DNA from 3 places in the Clostridium sp. TJA038 genome. Region 3 is predicted to be linked to each of the others. Evidence: a T-box and tRNA genes for the amino acid it is inferred to sense, from the RefSeq annotation. Region 3 holds a T-box; the other regions hold tRNA genes.
What was found. A T-box is a leader RNA that pairs with one kind of tRNA and senses whether it is charged. The one in region 3 lies ahead of AC4FQV_RS09695 (glycine--tRNA ligase), so its partner is inferred to be a tRNA-Gly.
Positions count from the first base shown of each region.

Region 1: it has a tRNA-Gly gene. The T-box ahead of AC4FQV_RS09695 (glycine--tRNA ligase) is inferred to sense a tRNA for this amino acid. The anticodon was not compared.
Region 2: it has a tRNA-Gly gene. The T-box ahead of AC4FQV_RS09695 (glycine--tRNA ligase) is inferred to sense a tRNA for this amino acid. The anticodon was not compared.

Region 1 covers NZ_JBZEFA010000004.1:79,807-85,584, forward strand. Annotated here, with positions in the region: gene AC4FQV_RS08595 (hypothetical protein) at 45-737, opposite strand; gene AC4FQV_RS08600 (HNH endonuclease signature motif containing protein) at 928-1,332, shown strand; gene AC4FQV_RS08605 (SGNH/GDSL hydrolase family protein) at 1,375-2,736, opposite strand; tRNA gene AC4FQV_RS08610 (tRNA-Lys) at 2,890-2,965, opposite strand; tRNA gene AC4FQV_RS08615 (tRNA-Gly) at 2,972-3,045, opposite strand; tRNA gene AC4FQV_RS08620 (tRNA-Gly) at 3,051-3,125, opposite strand; tRNA gene AC4FQV_RS08625 (tRNA-Gly) at 3,151-3,224, opposite strand; tRNA gene AC4FQV_RS08630 (tRNA-Leu) at 3,233-3,316, opposite strand; T-box leader at 3,544-3,748, shown strand; gene thrS (threonine--tRNA ligase) at 3,824-5,755, shown strand.
Region 2 covers NZ_JBZEFA010000001.1:346,180-351,957, reverse strand. Annotated here, with positions in the region: gene AC4FQV_RS01660 (DUF6873 family GME fold protein) at 1-209, shown strand, start outside; gene AC4FQV_RS01655 (N-acetylglucosamine kinase) at 441-1,409, shown strand; gene AC4FQV_RS01650 (NUDIX hydrolase) at 1,453-2,007, opposite strand; gene AC4FQV_RS01645 (hypothetical protein) at 2,149-2,676, opposite strand; gene AC4FQV_RS01640 (hypothetical protein) at 2,965-3,342, shown strand; tRNA gene AC4FQV_RS01635 (tRNA-Cys) at 3,424-3,498, opposite strand; tRNA gene AC4FQV_RS01630 (tRNA-Gly) at 3,506-3,579, opposite strand; tRNA gene AC4FQV_RS01625 (tRNA-Gly) at 3,583-3,657, opposite strand; tRNA gene AC4FQV_RS01620 (tRNA-Phe) at 3,663-3,738, opposite strand; gene hslO (Hsp33 family molecular chaperone HslO) at 3,807-4,760, opposite strand; gene AC4FQV_RS01610 (class I SAM-dependent DNA methyltransferase) at 4,775-5,512, opposite strand; gene AC4FQV_RS01605 (alpha/beta-type small acid-soluble spore protein) at 5,564-5,778, opposite strand, start outside.
Region 3 covers NZ_JBZEFA010000005.1:137,641-143,418, forward strand. Annotated here, with positions in the region: gene AC4FQV_RS09670 (type III pantothenate kinase) at 1-25, shown strand, start outside; gene dusB (tRNA dihydrouridine synthase DusB) at 32-1,012, shown strand; gene greA (transcription elongation factor GreA) at 1,291-1,767, shown strand; gene lysS (lysine--tRNA ligase) at 1,795-3,741, shown strand; tRNA gene AC4FQV_RS09690 (tRNA-Asn) at 3,945-4,019, shown strand; T-box leader at 4,137-4,304, shown strand; gene AC4FQV_RS09695 (glycine--tRNA ligase) at 4,479-5,778, shown strand, end outside.

The DNA of each region.
Region 1 (5,778 bases), on a different contig from region 3:
TTCAAGTCTTTACCACATAAAAAAAATAATGAAAATACCTATACTTATACTACATCTTCTAGATGTTTAAAAAGAACTATTTTAAACTTTTCTTCGTCCTCTTTATTTTTATGTGCATTTTCACAAACTCTAAACCATTCTTCTGTACTCATCCCTATAGTTTTTTCAAATAATTCTTCACTATCTGTTTGTAAATTAGTTTCTACAACAAATTTACCAAGTTCTTCAGCTGTTTCAAAAGCCTTTAAATATAAGAACTCGTCATCATTTCCAAGCCAGTTATTATTGAACCTACTACAGAATATCTTTAGTTTTCTCATTCCATTTTCAGCACTTAATCCTTTTAATTTTCTTAGTGCTACAATGTCCCTTTTCATTTTGTCTTTGTCTTCTTCTGTTGCATTGCTGCTTATCATTGCGCTTATTTTTTCAACATCAATTGAAGGTATTCTTGTTATTAACTTATTCTTCCCTTCAACCCACTTATAATAAGCTTCAGGCATGAAAGCATACTCTATAAACCCTATTAACTTTCCAAAATTAGGTAAAATCACCCAAACATTTTCAATTCCCACTTTTCTGTTAAATATAACATAGTGTAAATATTTGGTTTCTTCGTTTATAGATTGTTCCTTAAACATTCTTCCTTTTAGGGTTTCATTTTTAGTTATTAATTCCCCCCAAAATTTTTCGGGATTTTCTTCTGTTTTTGTTTTTTTCTTAAATAAGTTATGCATATCCAAACCCCCTTATATACACTTACATTTTAATTATATTGCTAACTTTTTTTAACATCAAAGTGTAAAAAAACCTATATTTCTTTATATACCTTAATCTATATTTATACAGGTAACTTATATTGATTAAACTGTTTTTTTATGCTATTTTATTACTATAAATGGGTATTAAATTTTTAAGGAGGATTATATGTCTTATTTCTGTGAAATTTGTGGAGATTATGCAGATATTCATCACATAGTTCATAAATCTGAAGGCGGTTTAGATTTTAATCTTAATTATAAATACTTATGTAAAAAACATCATAGATCTAAACAAGGCCCACACAAAGATAAGGTTGTGGATTTAAATTATAAATTGGAAATGCAAAATAATTTAAATGAACTTTTTTCAAAAAATTTTTATACAAGTAAAGACCTTAAAATACTTTTAGGACTTACTCCTGGTTCTTTAAAAAAATTAACTAAAAATTTAAAACTATATAAGGAAGGATATGCAAGAGAAGAATTAATATTTAACCTTATGGGAAAAAAAATATATTCTGAGGAATTTATTGAAGATTTTATTTTGCAAAGAGCCTTAAATTACGTATAAAAAGCTAAATAAAAACTTTTTAGGTTTTTATTTAGCTTAAATTTAAAAGAACTTTAAACTACATATTAAACTTTTCTCATCATATATGTTAAATATTTTAAAAAGATTTCTAGCAATTAAAATTTCTCCTTTATAACTTAGTTTATTCTTCGAAAAAAATATTTCACCAAAATCACTATTATAAAGTTTTATATTTTTAAAATATTCATAATGATTTATAAATAATATCTCTCTATTTTTAACTAAATTTTCTATAACTTCTATACACTCTTTCTTAAGATTTAATAAATTTTCTATTACTAAAAAAGTATTTATCTCCTTTGTCTTAATATATAACTTAAAAATATCTTTCTCAAACTCATATAGATTATCTACTTCTTCATTTAAAGATATAAATAAAACCCTAGGATTAAATTTTAAAACAGTATCAGAAAAATTATTTAATATATATTTTATATTAAAATTTTCATTATATAAATTAAGCATAAATCTTTTCTTACTTTCTATAGAACCATCATTTAGTTCCCAGCGCACTCTTTCTTCTAGATATTCAATATAGTTTTTAAAAAATATCCTATCTTCACTAAAACGCTTACTATATATAAATTCAAAAACACTTCCTTTTTCCTCTACTATTATCTTATATATCAATTCTATTTTTCTTTTACTTTCTTCAGAAAAAATATCATAAACATTAAAAGAATTTTCTATAACATACTCTAACTCTTTTACCTTTTCTTTTTTATAAAAGATATGGTCATTTAACAAAGAATCTAAAACATCTTTATCTAAAATGTTTAAGCTATTAAAAATAAATTTAGTAATTTCTAAATGTCCTAACTCATTTGGATGAATATTATCACTTAAAAGTAAGGATTTAATATTTAAATCCTTCTTATAAAGTTCTTCCCAATTTCTATAATGATCTATTAAAAATATATTTCTCTCCTTAGAAATCATTCTTAAAATATCCATATACTCATCAATACTTTTTCTACTAATATCATTATTTATTATATTACTAGTTTGAATAAAAATATTAGCTCCTAAGCTCTCAACTTTTTCTATAATTCTTAATATATTTTTTTTATAAATTTCTAAAGGTACCTTATTTTCTGCACAATCATTCATACCGAGCATAATAAAAACAATATTAGGACTATACTTCTTTATACAATCATCAAAATTTTCTAATATATCTAAGGTTGTAGCCCCAGAAATTCCAGTATTAAAAACACTAATATTAGAATTTTTTCTATTATTAAAATTATTATTTCTTATTAATATCTCTCTAAAATATTCAGTATAACTTCTATATCCCTTAGTATGAAGTGCCCCATGAGTTATACTATCTCCTGTAAAAACAATACTTAAATCTTTATTATTAAATATTTCTTTAAACATAAATTTCCCCCTTTTATATTTAAATATAATTTCTAAAATTAGCAATAATGATATTTAACAACTCTTATATATTAATTTTAATAAAAACCTACTATTTTTTTCATTAGAAAATTTTATAAAAATAAAAAAAAGCACCCAAAACATGGATGCTTCTGGTGCACCATCAGGGATTCGAACCCTGGACTCCCTGATTAAGAGTCAGGTGCTCTACCAACTGAGCTAATGGTGCATAATTTGGAGCGGGTACCGGGAATCGAACCCGGGTATCCAGCTTGGAAGGCTGGTGTTCTACCATTGAACTACACCCGCATAAGTGGAGCGGAAGACGGGACTCGAACCCGCAACTTTCACCTTGGCAAGGTGACACTCTACCATTGAGTCACTCCCGCATAAAATTTAATATATTATGTAAAGTGGAGCGGGTACCGGGAATCGAACCCGGGTATCCAGCTTGGAAGGCTGGTGTTCTACCATTGAACTACACCCGCTTATAAGTTGGTGCAGGTGAAGGGAGTCGAACCCCCACGCCGTAGGCGCTAGATCCTAAGTCTAGTGCGTCTGCCAATTCCGCCACACCTGCAAACCTATGTTTTTATTATAATATTTTTTAAATTTTATTTCAATATTTTTTTAAAATTATTTTATTAAAAATTTGGATATAATATTTATCTATATTCTATTTTTTTAACATTTAAAATTTTATTTCATTTAAATTATTATATAAAATTAAATTAGAATTTATTTTTATTTTATCCATTGACATACAAAAATAATAAACTTATAATCTTAAGTAAATATTATAAGTTTGTTAACACAATGAAGAGAAGAGTAAACTTTGGTACATTTTCAGAGAGAAGGTACAATAGCTGTGAGTACTTTTAAATGGAATTAGTTGAAAACTAACTCTGAGTGACTCTAATCAAGTCCGTTTAATCACGTTACGATTATTTTAAGAGGTGTTTTTTAACACAAATTGGGTGGAACCACGGGAATATACACTCTCGTCCCTTTTCTATTTAGAAAAGAGACGAGAGTTTTTATTTTTTATGAAAGAATAAAGAAAATTATTTCGAAAGGAGAAATTAATATGATAAAAATTACACTTAAAGATGGTTCAGTAAAGGAAGTAGAAGCTGGATTATCAATTTTTGAAATAGCTCAAAGCATAAGCCAAGGACTTGCAAGAAATGCTTGTTGTGGTATATTAAATGGAAAAGTTGAGGACTTAAGATTTATAGTTAATGAGGATTCCTCATTAGAAATATGTACTTTTGATTCTAAAGAGGGTCAACATGCTTTTAACCATACTGCATCTCATGTACTAGCAGCTGCTGTTAAAAGACTTTTCCCACAAGATAAATTAGCTATAGGACCATCAATAGATAATGGCTTCTATTATGATTTTGATACTGAAAAGCCATTTTCTGCTGACCAATTAAACAAATTAGAAGAAGAAATGAAAAAAATAATAAAAGAAAATCCTGAAATAAAAAGATTTGAACTTCCTAGAAATGAAGCTTTAGAACTTATGAAGGATGAACCTTATAAAGTAGAACTTATAAATGACCTTCCAGAAGATGAAGTAATTTCATTCTATCAAATAGGTGATTTTGTTGACCTTTGTGCTGGTCCTCACTTAATGGCTATTAAACCAATGAAAGCTGTTAAGTTATTAAGATCTACTGGTGCTTACTGGAAAGGTAACGAAAAGAACAAAATGCTTTCAAGAGTATATGGAACTGCTTTCCCTAAAAAATCTGAATTAGATGCATATTTAGAAGCTTTAGAAGAAGCTAAAAAGAGAGACCATAATAAATTAGGTAGAGAACTTGGAATATTTACTACAGATGAAAATGTAGGTCAAGGTCTTCCTCTATTAATGCCAAAGGGAGCTAGAATAATTCAAACTCTTCAAAGATGGATTGAAGATGAGGAACAAAGAAGAGGATACGTTTTAACTAAAACACCTTTAATGGCTAAAAGCGACCTTTATAAAATTTCAGGACACTGGGACCACTATAAAGATGGTATGTTCGTTTTAGGAGATGAAGAAAAGGATAGTGAAGTATTCGCTTTAAGACCAATGACTTGTCCATTCCAATATGCAATATATAATGCAACTCAACATAGTTATAGAGATTTACCAGTAAGATTTGCCGAAACTTCTACTTTATTTAGAAATGAAGCTTCAGGAGAAATGCATGGTCTTATAAGAGTAAGACAATTTACTCTTGCTGACGGACACATAGTATGTACTCCTGAACAATTAGAAGATGAATTTAAAAATACTGTTGATTTAGTTAAATATGTTATGGATACTTTAGGAATCTCTGATGATATTACTTACAGATTCTCAAAGTGGGACCCAAATAATACTGAAAAGTATATAAATGACCCTAAAGCTTGGGAAAACACTCAAAACATAATGAGAGAAATATTAAACCATTTAAATATAGAATTTACTGAAGCTGATGATGAAGCTGCATTCTATGGACCAAAACTTGATATACAATTTAAAAATGTTCATGGAAAAGAAGACACAATAATAACTATTCAAATAGATTTCGCTTTAGCAGAAAGATTTGGAATGTATTATATTGATAAAGATGGAGAAAAGAAACGTCCATATATAATTCATAGAAGTTCAATAGGATGCTATGAAAGAACATTAGCAATGCTTATAGAAAAATACGCTGGTGCTCTTCCAACTTGGATAGCTCCTGTTCAAGCTAAAGTTCTTCCACTATCAGACAAATATGCAGATTATGCAAACGAAGTTGTTGAAGAATTAAGAAGAAGAGGAGTTAGAGTTGAAGCTGACCATAGAGCTGAAAAAATAGGCTATAAGATAAGAGAAGCTAGATTAGAAAGAACTCCTTACATCTTAGTTGTTGGAGAAAAAGAAGCTGAAAATAAAGAAGTTTCTGTAAGAAGTAGAAAAAATGGTGAAGAAGGTGCTATGCCTCTAGCTGATTTTGTAAACAGAATAGTTCTTGAAATAGCTAACAAAGAAAACTAATTAATATAATAAAAAACTTGAAG
Region 2 (5,778 bases), on a different contig from region 3:
GTGGAGATATAATTTTACCTAAATTAGACTATGGTTTCATTGGAGGAACCTGTGGATTAATTTCCAAAAACCAAATGGCTTTCTTTGGAAATTTAAATAAGCATTTTTATGGAAAAGATATTGAAAATTTTCTAAAAAAATATGATGTGGAACCAATTTATCTATCATCTAGCAAGTTAATAGATAGAGGAAGTATATTAGTTCTTTAATAATATATTTTACTCTTCTTAGTAATAAAAGTTGATAACTTAGCATATAAATATTCTCTAAAAATTAAACTATCTATAGGCATTTTCATATAAGTGGATAAATTTAATTTTTAATGTATTATTCTTTACTTTAATTTTTAATAATCTATTTTAATTGATTATATAATTATTAGTATAGTAAAATTAAAATAAAGTGGTAATTACAACTATGCTTTAAAAAGGGGGAAATTTATGTTTTATTTAGGTATTGATGCCGGTGGTACAAAAACATCCTTTATGCTTATAAATGATTTAGGAGAAATTTTATCTACTTATACAAGCGGAACTTGTCACATACATCAAGTAGGCTTTGAATCTTTTAAAAAAGGAATAGAAGAAGGGATTTTAAAAGTCTGTAATGATGTTAATATAGGCAAAGATGATATTAGTTATTCTTTCTTAGGATTACCAGCTTATGGTGAAAATGAAGATGAAAAATTAAAAATGAATGAAATAATCTCTGAAATCTTAGGAAAAGATAAATTTTCTTGTGGTAATGATGTAGAAGTTGCCTTAGCAGGCTCTTTAGCCTGTGAACCTGGAATATGTATAATCTTAGGTACAGGTGCTATTGCCTCTGGAATAACAACTGATTTAAAATCTGTAAGAACTAGTGGCTGGGGTTACATCTGTGGTGATGAAGGCTCTGCTTATTGGATTGCAAAAAAAGGTATAGAAATCTTTGGAAAACAATCAGACCATAGGCTAGAAAGAACAATCCTTTATGATATTTTTAAAAGGGAATTAAATTTAAAAAAAGATTTTGATTTAATATTCTTAGTAAAGGATGAATATAAACAAGATAGAACTAAGGTAGCAAGTCTTGCAATGTTAGTTTATAAAGCTGCTCTTCATGGCGATAAATTCGCAATAGATATTTATAAACAAGCTGCTAAAGAATGTCTCTTAATGGTAAATGGAATAACAAATCAATTAGAATTTACAGGTGTTTTAAATATTTCTTACTCAGGCAGTGTCTTTAATGCAAAGGAACTTATATTAAATCCTTTAGAAAAATATCTTAAAGATAATTATACAGCCTTTAATTTAATAGAACCTATTTTACCTCCAATTAAAGGAGCTGCTTTAAAGGCTTTAAAACTTCATAAAGGAGATATAAACAAAGAAATTATTAATAATCTATCAAAAAACATTATTTAATATAAATTTAGGAGATTTTAATTAATTAAAATCTCCTAAATAACTACATGAAATTTAAAACTAATGCAGTTTTTATTGATACATTATTATTTTTAACAAATTCCTTTCCTTCTTTTATAGGAACTTTAATAACTTCTATTTCTTCATCTTCTTCTAAATTTTCTGTAGAAATATCTCCATAAACCTTCATCTTAACAACAGCTATAGATTCATCTGACATTCCAACTGAAGTATAACTAGGTTTAATTAAACACTCGCTTTCACTAGCTAAAAGACCTGTTTCTTCAAAAAGTTCTCTTGTAGCTGCCTTTATTGCATCTTCTCCATTATCTATAAGTCCTGCTGGGAACTCATATATGTAATCATTTATAGCTGGTCTAAACTGTTTTACTAAAACAAACTCATCATTTTCAGTTATAGGAATTATCATAACTCCATCTGCCTTATCATGATTTTTTAAAATACAACTTAAATCATTTTTATCTCTTCTACTAGCTATAAAATATTCCTTAGATTTTCCGCATTTATTCTCTAAATCTAATTTGTATAAGTTTAAAAATTTGCAATTTGTTAGTTTTTTTACATCTTTTATCTTCATACAAATTCTCCCTTCATCTTATAATCTATATTTAAATTCTTTTATTATTAATTTTACACATAAAAAAGATAAATATAAAGTTACCCTTCACATTTATCTTAAAATTTATTTATTAAATATTTTATAAAATAATTCACAAATTTAATTTAAATCCTTTTCTTTATTTATGATTATTTTTTCTTCTTTTCTTATATTAAAAGAAACATCACCACTTGGAAAATTTATAATAAAACCTTTTTCATTTTCAGAAATATCTTCTTCCTTAAAAGAATATAAGTATTTCTTTAGTATAGCCTTAATTTTTTTATAAAGCTCTCCACTAAAAAAGTAATCATTTAAAATAAAATCCTCTCTTTTGTCTCTTTTTTCTCCTAGAAAAAAATCAAAGTATAGTATTTCCTCCTTATACTTTATATAAAAATTTCCTAAATCATTTTCTAATATAACTATATCATCGCTATAAATATACAAATTATTTTTTATAAGCTCTTTTAATCTTGTTTTCTCTAATTCTCTTCTACTTTCAAAGGAACTTATTTTTATATTTAAATAAGGAGTAACTTTCCATCCTGTATTTTTAAGAACTTTCTTTTCTTTAACTTCCTTATTGCAAAGTTTGTTTAAGTAAAAAACTATAAATAGTAAAAGAATTAAAACAGCAAAATACATATTTTACCTCCTCTTAACTTATTTATATATTATATCTACTTTCTTAATTATTAATACATATTTTACCTTATTTTTTAATACTTACATAAAATTAATACGTAAAGCTTTTTTATAATTTAAATTTCATTAAATATTAATGTAATTTTCTTGTTATATAAAACATATTATATTGTAAGTTATAAATTTAATATATTATATGCTTTTATCACTATTTTATTGATACTTCATTGCAACATTTGTAAACCTTTACTATTAATTTATAAATATATCTGTAGGGGGAATTTTATTATGGAAAAGGTTGTGAAAATTCAAAAAGAAATTACTAACGACTCAGGTTGTAAGGAAAAATTAGATCTTTTAATAGCTATTGATAATGTGAAATTAATTCAATACACTTGTCCTTCTAATGAATTTTTTTCAGTATCTCATAAAGATTTAATAGTTTATAAAGAAGAAGATACTTTAAAAATCTCAAAAAAACCTATAAATAAAGATGTAATTGCTGTTTTGACTTGGTTTCAATATAAAAATTTAAAAGTAATTAAATTATTTATAAAGAACTCCTCTGTTGCTACAGAAGAACTTTATGAAATAACCTTAAAGAATGTCTTTAAAGAACTGAACTTTCTTAACTTTGGAGAAAAGTTTATAAAATCTTTAATTTAAATTTTATTTTATAACCATAATAAAAATTTTATATCTTTATATAAAAAAACATCTATAAGAAAACTTATAGATGTTTTTTTATGGAGGCGCCACCCGGATTTGAACCGGGGAATAAAGGTTTTGCAGACCTCTGCCTTACCACTTGGCTATAGCGCCATAAATATGGAGCGGGTACCGGGAATCGAACCCGGGTATCCAGCTTGGAAGGCTGGTGTTCTACCATTGAACTACACCCGCATTTGGAGCGGAAGACGAGACTCGAACTCGCAACTTTCACCTTGGCAAGGTGACACTCTACCATTGAGTCACTCCCGCAATAATGGTGGCTCGAGCAGGAATCGAACCAGCGACACGAGGATTTTCAGTCCTCTGCTCTACCGACTGAGCTATCGAGCCTAATGTCTTGATTTCCTCAAGACATTTATTATTATATTAAGTTCTAATTAATTTGTCAACTTATTTTTTTATTTTTTATTTTTTTCTTCTTTTTCCTCTGCTTTTTCCATTTCTTCTGAAACTTCTTTTGCAATAGATTTTTCTTTTTCTTCTAATAACTTACCAATATCCTCTTTTGTAAATTTATATGATTTATTACAGAAATGACACTTTAACTCTTCTTCTTTTCCTTCATCATATAATTCTTTTAAATCTTTATAACCTATACTAAGTAAAGCTTTTTCAACTTTTTCTCTTGAACAGTCGCATTTATACTTTGGAGTTTCCTCTTGTAATATTTTTAAATCCATACCATCAAAAATAAACTCTATTACTTCTTCTATTGTTTTCCCTTCTGATAACATTGTTGTTAAAGAAGGAATCTCATCTAATCTATATGTTAATAAATCTCCTAAAAGTTCATCAGCTCCTGGTAATAATTGAATTATAAACCCACCAGCTTTTTTTATTGAATGGTCTCTATCAACTAAAACTCCTAAAGCAACTGCTGAAGGTATTTGTTCTGAAGCTGTAAAGTAATATGCTAAATCTTCAGCAATTTCTCCACTATATATAGGAACTTGTCCTACATATGGGTCTTTTAATCCTAAATCTTTAATTACTGTTAATCCACCATTTTTACCAATAGCTTCTCCAACATTTAGTTTACCATTTTCTTTATTTAGAGGTAAATCAACATGTGGATTTCCTATATAACCTTTAACACTACAGTCTGGATATGCAGTTACAGTAACACCTTTAGCCATTCCTCCACCATTTATTTGTAAAGTTACAACTTCTTTGTCTGACTTTAGCATTGCCCCCATCATAGTACCTGCTGTTAACATTCTTCCTAAAGCAGCCGCTGCTGTAGGTGTGCAATCATGTATTTTTGAAGCTTCATTAACTAATTCTGTAGTTTCTGCTGCAAAAATTCTTATCATTCCTTCTTTAGCAATAGCTCTTATTAATTTATCACTCATAATTAATCCCTCCGTTATTTTTTTACTATATAAACTATTCTTTCAGTATCTGGTGTAACATCTTCTTCTGTATACCCCTTATGCTTTTCTTCTATTTTAAAGCCTATACCTTTAAGAATATTTTCTATTTCTTTCTCTTTATAAGCTCTTTCTTCATGAACTTCTGTAAATCTTTCATATACCTCTCCATCTTTCACAAAGAAATTTAAATTCATCTCTACTATGTCATCTTCAAAAATATTTTCCCAAGCATAAAATAATTCTTCGCTATCGTATGTATAAACATTATTTCCTAATACTTCTGCAATTTTGTAGTATGAATTAATATCAAATATAAATAAACCATTCTCTTTTAAATGATTATATACCCCTCTTAAATAATTTTCTACACTTTCATCATCTAAAATATAATTAGTTGAATCTAAAACACAGGTTATTAAATCAAACTTTCTATTTAGTTCTAAATCACACATATCTTGACAAACTATCTTACCTCTAACCCTATGCTCTCTAAGTTTTTTATCAGCCTCTATAAGCATTTCTTGAGAAAGGTCTACAAAATAATTTTCTTTGAAGGATTTTCCTAAATAAACACCAACATTTCCTGTTCCACAAGCTAAGTCTAAGTACATTTCTTTATTAATATTATATTTATCACATTTTGCTAAGGCATACTTTGCTATATTTTCATAATTTACATCTTCATATATTAGCTCATCATAAACCTTTGCCATCATTTTATAACTCTTCATAATAAATTAAATCCCCCATATATTATTCTACCTAAAAATTATATACTTTTTTTATTTTTCGTCAATGTGAGGTTTTTTTCTTCCTAATATTTCATCATTACTTGGTAATTTAAGTTGCTTTTTCTTTTTTGTCATAAGACCTCCAATTCTTCCAGTCTCCTCAGCAGTCAATCCTCCCCAACCAAATTTATCAACTTTATCACTTAAACCTAACTCTCCTGCAATTTCATATTTCATCTTTTCTCTTAATTTCTCTGCTGGTGTTA
Region 3 (5,778 bases):
TCTTTACGAGAAAAACAAGGAGTAGAAAGTAATGAAAATATCAAACATAGTTTTAGACAATAATGTTTTTTTAGCACCTATGGCAGGGGTTACAGACATATCCTTTAGAGGATTATGCAAAGAAATGGGGGCTGGAATTGTTTGCACTGAAATGGTTAGTGCAAAGGCATTATACTATGGAAGTGAGAATACAAAAGAATTGATGAGAATTTCAGATGAAGAGAAACCTGTATCTTGTCAGATGTTTGGAAATGATCCTAAGATAATGGCTTATGTCACTGAGAAACATTTTAATACAAATGATGATATATGTATAATAGATGTTAACATGGGATGTCCTGCACCTAAGATAGTTAAAAATGGTGAAGGCTCAGCTTTAATGAAAGAACCTAAATTAGCTTATGAAATTATGAGCAGTATTAAAAAAGTTGCAACAAAACCTGTAACTGTTAAATTTAGAATGGGTTTTGATGATGAACACATAAATGCTGTTGAGTTTGCTAAAGTTATGGAAGAAGCAGGAGTAGATGCTATTGCTGTTCATGGAAGAACTAGAGCTCAAATGTATGAAGGTAAGGCTAATTGGGATATAATAAGACAGGTTAAAGAAGCCGTAAATATTCCTGTTATAGGGAATGGAGATGTATTTACAGCAGAGGATGCTCTAAACCTTACAAAACAAAGCAATTGTGATGGAATTATGGTTGCTAGGGGAAGTATGGGAAATCCTTGGATTTTTAAGCAAATAGTTCAGAAGTTAAATGGTGAAGAAGTTTATATTCCAACTCCTGAGGAGAAAATAGATATGTGTATAAGACATTATAATTTAGCTCTTAAATATGATGGAGAGTATAAAGCTGTAAGAGAAATGAGAAAACATGCAGCTTGGTATATAAAAGGACTAAATAACTGTACTGAAATTAAGAATAAATTAAATTTAGAAGCAAATCCAGAAAAAATAATGGATATACTTAAAGAGTATAAAGAATATTTAATGAAAAATAATTTATAATATCTATCATAAATGGGTATATAGGTGGATATAATAAATCATTAGTTAAAGGTTAAATGTTTAATTTATACAAATAAAGGTGAGAATGAAAGCTAAATAATGCTTTTTTATTTAGTGGAATATATCTTATTTAATATATGGTTTGACATAATAATCTTTAAGAATTATAATAATTTGAATAATTAGGCTTAATAATCTTAAAGTTTTTATGAATTGTATATTAACAGGTTAAGTTTAAATATGATATTATAATAATATGTTCAAAGGGGAGAAAGAAAATGAGCGAAAAAAAACATATCATGACTTATGAAGGTGTTAAAAAGTTAGAAGATGAATTAGAATATCTTAAAACAGTAAAAAGAAAAGAAATAACTGAAAAGATAAAAGTTGCTTTAGGATACGGAGATTTAAGTGAAAATTCAGAATATGATGAGGCTAAAAATGAGCAAGCTTTCACTGAAGGTAGAATAATTCAATTAGAAAACATGCTTAAAAATGCTGTTGTTGTTGATGAATCTGAAATATCAACAGATATAGTTACAGTTGGATCAATAGTTAAGGTTATGGACTTTGATTTTGATGAAGAAGTTGAGTATTCAATAGTTGGTTCAGCAGAAGCAGATCCAATGAACTATAAAATATCAAATGAATCACCAGTTGGTTCAGGATTAATGGGTAAAAAAGTTGGAGATGTTGTAGAGATAGAAGTACCAGGAGGAACTACTAAGTTCGAAATTCTTGGAATAAGAAGATAGATAATTTATAGATGGAGGGATTTTTAAATGTCAAATGAGGAAATAAATATTCACGAAGCCGAAGATCAATTAAGTGAACAAGAAATGTTAAGAAGACAAAAGCTTTCAGATTTACAGGAAGCTGGTAAGGACCCATTTGATGTATACAAGGTAGAAAGAACACATTCTTCTGCTGATGTAAAAAACAATTTTGAAGAGTTAGAAGGCAAAGAAGTAAAAGTTGCTGGAAGACTTATGTCAAAAAGAGGTCAAGGTAAAGTTGTATTTGCTGATTTAGCAGATTTACCAGGAAAAATTCAATTGTTCATTAAAATTGATAATGTTGGAGAAGAAGCTTTAAAGGAATTTAAATCTTTTGACTTAGGAGACTGGGTTGCTGCAACAGGTGAAGTATTTAAAACAAAAATGGGAGAGGTTTCTATTAAGGTAACTTCTTTTGAATTAATATGTAAGTCATTAAAACCATTACCAGAAAAGTGGCATGGTTTAAAAGACCCAGATTTAAGATACAGACAAAGAGAAGTAGACATAATAACAAATCCAGAAGTTAAGGATACTTTTATTAAAAGATCACAAATAATAAAAGCTATAAGAGAATTCTTAGATAATAGAGGATTTTTAGAAGTAGATACACCAATTCTTTCACCAATAGCTGGTGGTGCTGCTGCTAGACCTTTCATAACTCATCACAATGCTTTAGATATAGATATGTATTTAAGAATAGCAACAGAATTATACTTAAAAAGATTAATAGTTGCAGGATTTGAAAAAGTTTATGAAATGGGTAAAAACTTTAGAAACGAAGGTGTTTCTGTAAGACACAACCCTGAATTTACTGCTATAGAACTATATGAAGCTTATGCAGATTATAATGATATGATGGAAATCATGGAAAATATGATTGCATATGTATGTGAAAAAGTAAATGGTTCAACAAAAGTTATGTATGAAGGAACTGAAATAGACTTTACACCACCATGGAGAAGATTAACTATGGTAGATGCTGTTAAAGAATTTGCAGGTATAGACTTCAATGAAATAAAGAGTGATGAGGAAGCTAGAGAAATAGCTAAAGAAAAGAATTTAGAATTCCCTAAACCATTAGATAAAGTTACTAAAGGTGAAGTTTTAAATATGTTATTTGAAGAGTATGGAGAAGATAAGTTAATACAACCTACTTTCTTAACAGATTATCCAGTAGAGATATCACCTCTTACTAAGAAAAAAAGAGGAAATGAAATGTTTACTGAGAGATTTGAAGGATTTGTATATGGTAGAGAAGTGTGTAACTCATACTCAGAGCTTAACGACCCAATAGTTCAAAGAGAAAGATTTGAACAACAAGCTAGAGAAAGAGAATACGGTGATGATGAAGCATACATGTTAGATGAAGAATTCATGAGTGCTTTAGAAACTGGTATGCCTCCAACTGGTGGATTAGGAATTGGAATAGACAGAATGATAATGTTCTTAACTAACTCTTCATCAATAAGAGACGTAATTTTATTCCCAACAATGAAACCACAAGGTTCTTCAAAAATTGAAGTTAAAAATGAAGAAAAAGTTGTTTCCTCTACTCCAGTAGAAAAAGAAAAAGTAGATTTTTCAAATGTAAAAATAGAGCCTATCTTTAAAGATATGATTGATTTTGAAACATTTGCTAAATCTGATTATCGTGCAGTTAAAATTCTTGCTTGTGAAGCAGTTCCTAAATCTAAAAAGCTTTTAAAGTTTACATTAGATGATGGAGAACGTAAAGACCGTGTTATTTTAAGTGGTATTCATGAGTATTATGAACCAGAAGAACTTGTTGGTAAAACAGCAATTGCTATTGTAAACTTACCACCAAGAAAAATGATTGGTATAGCTTCAGAAGGTATGTTAATTTCAGCAGTACATGAAGAAGATGGTCGTGAAGGACTTAACCTTCTTATGGTTGATGATAGAATTCCTGCAGGAGCAAAATTATACTAGTATTCAAAAATAATTTTTAAATAAGGACACTTTCAATTGATAATTAAAGATTGAAAGTGTCCTATATTTTTATAAAGAAAATTATATTAAAATATATTTTTTTATACTTAGAAGTTAATTTAAAAAATTAGACTTTTTTATAAAATTTTATGAAAAAACTATTGTATTTTATTTCAAATATGGTATAATAAATTTGTAAATGTTCCTCGGTAGCTCAATGGTGGAGCACTCGGCTGTTAACCGATAGGTTGGAGGTTCGAGTCCTCTCCGAGGAGCCATTTTTTTTGCTCAAAATTAGCTTAGAAAGAATTTATAAACATATAAATTTATATGCTTATAAATTCTTTTTTTATTGACATATAATTTAGTTTTGATAAAATTAAGAATATAACTAAATAAGTACTATGATAAAGAAGAGTAGTTTTAAAATCTTTTTTAGAGAGATAGCGGTTGGTGTAAGTTATTAAAGATTTAAAATGAAGGGAGCTTTTGAGTACAATTATTGTGAGAGATGAGCTTTTGCTAAAAAGGGTGGAACCGCGGAATTTTATTTCGTCCCTTTGAATGTAATGGCTTTTTTTATTTATATAAAGCCCTTAGGCTGTTAATCTAGAATAAGTATTTCTAGCAGTTAATAAAAGCTGTTAGAAATATTTTTCAAGGAAGTTTAAAGTTCTTTATAAAGTGAAGAATTAATATAAAATAATTTATTTAATTTAGATGGAGGTAATTGTAATATGGCAGTAGAAAAAACTATGGATAAAATAGTAGCCTTATGTAAAAATAGAGGATTTATATTCCCAGGCTCAGAAATATACGGTGGACTTGCAAACTCATGGGATTACGGCCCATTAGGAGTTGAATTTAAGAATAACGTAAAAAAAGCTTGGTGGAAAAAGTTTGTTCAAGAGAGTAAATATAATGTTGGATTAGATTCAGCTATCTTAATGAATAGAGAAGTTTGGGTTGCATCAGGTCATGTTGGAGGATTTTCAGATCCTTTAATGGATTGTAAAGAATGTAAAGCTAGATTTAGAGCTGATAAATTAGTTGAAGACCATATGACTGCAAACGGAGCAGAAGTTGCTACAGCTGATGGATGGAGCAATGAAGAATTAATGGACTACATAGTTAAAAACAACATAGTTTGTCCAAAGTGTGGAAAATTAAATTATACAGACATAAGAAAGTTTAATTTAATGTTTAAAACTTTCCAAGGAATAACTGAAGATAGTAAAAACGAAGTATATTTAAGACCAGAAACTGCTCAAGGTATATTCGTAAACTTTAAATCAGTTCAAAGAACTACAAGAAAGAAAATACCATTTGGTATAGCTCAAATTGGTAAATCTTTCAGAAATGAAATAACTCCAGGTAACTTCACTTTCAGAACTAGAGAGTTTGAACAAATGGAGCTTGAATTTTTCTGTAAACCAGGAACTGACTTAGAATGGTTTAATTACTGGAAAGATAGTTGTTGGAACTTCTTATTAAACTTAGGAATGAATGAAAATAATATAAGAATGAGAGACCATGGAGAAGAAGAATTAAGCTTCTACTCAAATGCTACTTCAGATATAGAATATTTATTCCCATTTGGTTGGGGAGAACTTTGGGGAATAGCTGATAGAACAGACTATGACTTAAAGAAACATGCTGAGCACTCAGGACAAGATATGAGTTACTTAGACCCAACAACAAATGAAAAATATGTACCATATGTTATAGAACCATCATTAGGAGCTGATAGAGTTGCTTTAGCATTCTTAGTTGAAGCTTATGATGAAGAAGAGTTAGAAGGAGCTAATGGAAAAGTAGATGTAAGAACAGTTATGCACTTACACCCAGCTTTAGCACCATTTAAAGCTGCTATATTACCACTTTCTAAAAAATTATCAGAAAAAGCTGATGAAGTATACGCTGAACTTAGCAAACACTTTAATGTTGATTATGATGAAACAGGAAGTATTGGTAAGAGATATAGAAGACAAGATGAAATTGGTACTCCTTTCTGTATAACAGTTGATTTCGATACTT